DNA from 2 places in the Bacillus sp. z14 (2026) genome. Region 1 is predicted to be linked to the other one. Evidence: a T-box and tRNA genes for the amino acid it is inferred to sense, from the RefSeq annotation. Region 1 holds a T-box; the other holds one or more tRNA genes.
What was found. The T-box of region 1 lies ahead of argS (arginine--tRNA ligase). A T-box ahead of a tRNA ligase gene usually reads a tRNA of that ligase, here a tRNA-Arg.
Positions count from the first base shown of each region.

Region 2: it has a tRNA-Arg gene. The T-box ahead of argS (arginine--tRNA ligase) is inferred to sense a tRNA for this amino acid. The anticodon was not compared.

Region 1 is NZ_JBZFQK010000003.1:124,191-126,577, forward strand. It holds gene arcA (arginine deiminase) at 1-309, opposite strand, end outside; gene argR (arginine repressor) at 541-996, opposite strand; T-box leader at 1,139-1,349, shown strand; gene argS (arginine--tRNA ligase) at 1,402-2,387, shown strand, end outside.
Region 2 is NZ_JBZFQK010000002.1:1,011,914-1,014,300, reverse strand. It holds tRNA gene AC4G3O_RS10995 (tRNA-Asp) at 8-84, opposite strand; tRNA gene AC4G3O_RS10990 (tRNA-Asp) at 194-270, opposite strand; tRNA gene AC4G3O_RS10985 (tRNA-Ser) at 379-471, opposite strand; tRNA gene AC4G3O_RS10980 (tRNA-Ala) at 606-681, opposite strand; tRNA gene AC4G3O_RS10975 (tRNA-Pro) at 697-773, opposite strand; tRNA gene AC4G3O_RS10970 (tRNA-Arg) at 782-858, opposite strand; tRNA gene AC4G3O_RS10965 (tRNA-Leu) at 875-960, opposite strand; tRNA gene AC4G3O_RS10960 (tRNA-Gly) at 975-1,049, opposite strand; tRNA gene AC4G3O_RS10955 (tRNA-Leu) at 1,058-1,139, opposite strand; gene AC4G3O_RS10950 (hypothetical protein) at 1,704-2,192, opposite strand.

The DNA.
Region 1 (2,387 bases):
TTCAAATGTACCCTGTACCTTTGCATTGCTTTCTTCAAGCATGCGGCTAACAAATTCCTCTTTCACTTCAGGATTTGTAAGAGATTCTGCAGCAAGCTTCTCAAGGTATAAAACTTCTATTCCTTGATCTCTTAGTGTATTAGCAAAATAATCGTGCTCTTCCTGAATAATCGGCAAATAAGGAATATCATCAAACAATAGTCTCTCCAGATATTCCGGAGTAAGATTTTCTACTTCTTTTCCGGGACGCTTTAACATTACAGTTTTTAAAGTGCCGATTTCAGAAGTAACATGAATTGGATTTGTCATATTGCCTTTCCTCCTGCACACCTTATTTTTCTTACATTTTTAGTGTAAAGGAACGAAAAAAAGAGATTTGTGATTTTTTACACACAAAAAATGTGTAAATCCTCACATAAATCTCTTTAAATAGAAAAGTTTATGTATGAATATTCAATTAATTATTTTTAATTTCCTATTATTTCGCATAACTATGTATATTTTTTTGCATATCATACTTGAAATATAAAAAAATATTTCTTATAAATTTGCAACTGTTCTTAACCTTTCTTCCAGGGCCTCTGCTTGATGGATTGTACGGCAAATAATCATACAGGTATCATTCCCACATATAGTTGCCGCCTTCTCTTCCCACTCAAGTTCATCTAAAATTGCCCCAAATGAGTGGGCATGGCCAGGTAATACTTTTAGGATAATAAAATATTCTATTCTTTCAATATTTAATAATGCGTCTTGCATTTTTTTACGTAGTTTCATTGTGTCATTGTACTTATGATCTCCGATAAATCCATACTTCGTCCCTCCGGTCTTAGATGGATATTTTACCAGGCTTAATTCCCGGATATCTCGAGAAATGGTGGCTTGTGTAATATGCAACCCTTGCTTAGATAATTCTTCGACCAGCTGTTCCTGAGTTTTAATTTCATTATTCTGAATTACCTGCTTAATAATAGCGAGTCTTTTTTCCTTATTCATAATAAAATACTCCTTTTACTAAGTTCTATAATTCTATTTATACTCATTTGTGCATAGATGAGCAATATATTCATACAAAAGAATATTTTGTATTGACTTTCTATTCGGAATTTCTATACTATTTGTATATAAAATAATAAAGATAATATTTATGATGAAGAATAGTACTTAAAATACAAATTATAGCGAGCCGGGAATGGTGAGAGCCTGGTATTAATGGTTTTAAGGAACGCCCTTCTGAAATGCTCATTCGAACAACTTTAGTAGTTTGGGCCGGACTTTTCCGTTATAAAGTTAAGGTGGTTCATTAGAACAAGCAGAGTGGTACCGCGGGTTTACAGCCCGTCTCTTAAAGATTTTTAAGAGGCGGGCTTTTTTTATTATATTTTACTGGAGGCTGAGGATATGGATATAAAACTAGATGTAGCTTCTCATATGAATGAAGTACTAAAAGGTGACTTAAATCTTGAAACATGCTTGTCTTTGGTCGAAACCCCAAAGAACAAAGAGCATGGAGATTTGGCATTTCCCTGTTTCACTCTCGCAAAACTGTGGAAGCAATCTCCGCAGAAAATTGCAGTAACATTAGCTGACCAACTAAAGGATGAACGTTATGAGGATGTAAAAGCTATTGGACCGTATGTTAACTTTTTCCTCGATAAAAAGTCTATCAGTGAAAGAGTAATGAATACGATATTAACTGATCAACATCAGTACGGCACACTTTCTCTTGGACATGGTGAAAATATCGCAATTGATATGTCTTCACCCAATATCGCCAAGCCCTTTTCGATGGGGCACCTTCGCTCCACAGTAATCGGAGCCTCTATAGCCAATATTATTAAAAAATGCGGTTATACCCCTGTTAAAATTAATCACATTGGTGATTGGGGCACTCAATTCGGAAAATTAATTGTAGCCTATAAAGCTTGGGGAAATGAAGAAAAAGTTAAAAAGAGTCCCATCAGCGAACTTTTAAAGTTATATATTATCTTTCATGAAAAAGCCGAAACAGAACTTGAGCTAGAGCAACAGGGACGTGACTGGTTCAAAAAGCTGGAAGATGGGGACGAAGAAGCCACGAAATTATGGAAATGGTTCAAAGAAGAATCCCTGAAGGAATTCGAGAAAATATATGAGCTGCTTGGCATTCAATTCGACTCTTTTAATGGGGAAGCTTTTTATAATGATAAGATGGCAGAGGTTATAGAAATAATTGAGAATAGCGGCCTGCTTGTAGAAGATCAGGGTGCCATGGTAGTCAAATTAGAGGAAGAGGGATTAACACCTTGTTTAATCAAAAAATCCGATGGTGCGACTCTTTATGTAACACGGGATTTATCAGCTGCTTTATACCGTTACCGTACCTACGACTTTGCCAAGGCTGTATA
Region 2 (2,387 bases), on a different contig from region 1:
ATGTAAATGGCGGTCCGGACGGGACTCGAACCCGCGACCTCCTGCGTGACAGGCAGGCATTCTAACCAACTGAACTACCGGACCATTTTATTGTGGGAATAATATTTGAAGCTGCGACCTTCGCGTTATGAACCCTTCAAGTTACCAGACTTCTTCACCCCGCAACGCTATAAATATTGCTTTAGATAATATATGGCGGTCCGGACGGGACTCGAACCCGCGACCTCCTGCGTGACAGGCAGGCATTCTAACCAACTGAACTACCGGACCATTTATTGTGGGAATAGTATTTGAAGCTACGACCTTCTGGTTATGAACCTTACAAGTTACCAGACTGCTCCATCCCGCAACGCTATAACTATTGCTTTAGATAATATATGGCGGAGGAAGAGGGATTCGAACCCCCGCGCGGTTTAACCCGCCTCCCGGTTTTCAAGACCGGTCCCTTCAGCCAGACTTGGGTATTCCTCCATATATATAATAAACCTTGTAGGACTCGAATCTATGACAGAACGATTATAATCCGTATGCTCTAAACAACTGAGCTACACCGCCAAAACCAAAATCCTATTGGGTTTAAATTAGTCTTGGGTTTAAATTAGTCATGGTGGAGCCTAGCGGGATCGAACCGCTGACCTCCTGCGTGCAAAGCAGGCGCTCTCCCAGCTGAGCTAAGGCCCCATTTTGTTATGAAAATGGTCGGGAAGACAGGATTCGAACCTGCGACCCCTTGGTCCCAAACCAAGTGCTCTACCAAGCTGAGCTACTTCCCGCAAAAAAATGGCGCGCCCGAGAGGAGTCGAACCCCTAACCTTTTGATCCGTAGTCAAACGCTCTATCCAATTGAGCTACGGGCGCATTCTGCAAAAACTAGTGCCGAGGGCCGGTCTCGAACCGGCACGGTAGTCACCTACCGCAGGATTTTAAGTCCTGTGCGTCTGCCAATTCCGCCACCCCGGCATATCACTTGGCATTGGAGCGGAAGACGGGATTCGAACCCGCGACCCCCACCTTGGCAAGGTGGTGTTCTACCACTGAACTACTTCCGCATAATAAGTGCGGGTGAAGGGAGTCGAACCCCCACGCCGTAAGGCGCCAGATCCTAAGTCTGGTGCGTCTGCCAATTCCGCCACACCCGCATGTTTATAGATGGTAAGCCATGAAGGACTCAAACCTGCAATCCTCGAGCTTCTAATTGATTAATTTCAAACTCTCTCGTTGACTGCTTTATTATTTTAATCTGTATTTATCTATATTTCAATAAGAAATATATGGAAATATTAATTTATTTTTCTTCCTATATCAAAAAGATTAAACATCTATGAATGCATTTATCCTACACAGGAATACAGGTTCTTTTATACGGTGTTAGAGCCCTTGTTTATAGCTATATAAACAACTCAAGATCCTTAATATCCCTTTTATTTTCAAATTATCTTAGAAGACATAACTATCATTTTACTGTTTGAAACGGAAAGAGTGATATTCCCAGCACCATTAGAAATATAGATACCAATTCTAGTATAAAAAATCTCCTATCTTCTCCATTTAACTTTTGAAGATCTAATAAATTGAATTTTAGCTTTTAGAGATTTTTACTCGCTTTTCCAATTAACTTTTACCTACTTAACAATGCCTTTAATGATTCTGATATCAAAAACCAAAAAGTTGCCGTGTATTTTCTTTAAAATATGTAGATATATTTAATTCATCTGGTCATAGATAATTGCTTTGAATATCTGTTTGAGTTCTTTTGATGTTTTTCCACGAAGCCATTCGACCTGGTCAATTGGCAGCGTAAGCTTAAGGGTGATCTTTTCATCAGGCATCTCGACTTTCCTGATGTCGGCAAGGGAAATCCCCTTATCAATGTCTGGAAAATCAATCTGGTTCTCATCGATATGGTCAATGCCCTGGTGCTCAAAGGGATCATCGATCACGCAATTCAAGTTCAACTGCGGTAGACGGCCAGGAATTGATTTTATGTACATGAATGAGCTGATTACTCGACTATCGCTCAGCTCAATTTCAGCGATAATGCTCTCGCGACTGCGATATTTCTTTAAGGCAACCTCGCTCACAATGATGTCGAGCTCCAATGAAAATCCGGATGAAGTTTCCAATATATATATCGCACTATTAAAAATATAGATTTCTTCACCGTCAAGATTCACCGTTTTTACGCCAACCATGTCATTCCCCTCCAAAGAGACCGTCGGGAACATTCCCCCACCCGGCTTATTTTCTTTTATTCTACTAAATCATGGTAGTTCCTCCAAGCGTAGCTTCTCGGCGATGGCAATGACATTCGGATGCTCCTTCAAAACCAAAGCGGGAAGGCCTCAGATATTTCGCCTTCAAATAGCTGTTTTACTATGGCACCTTCT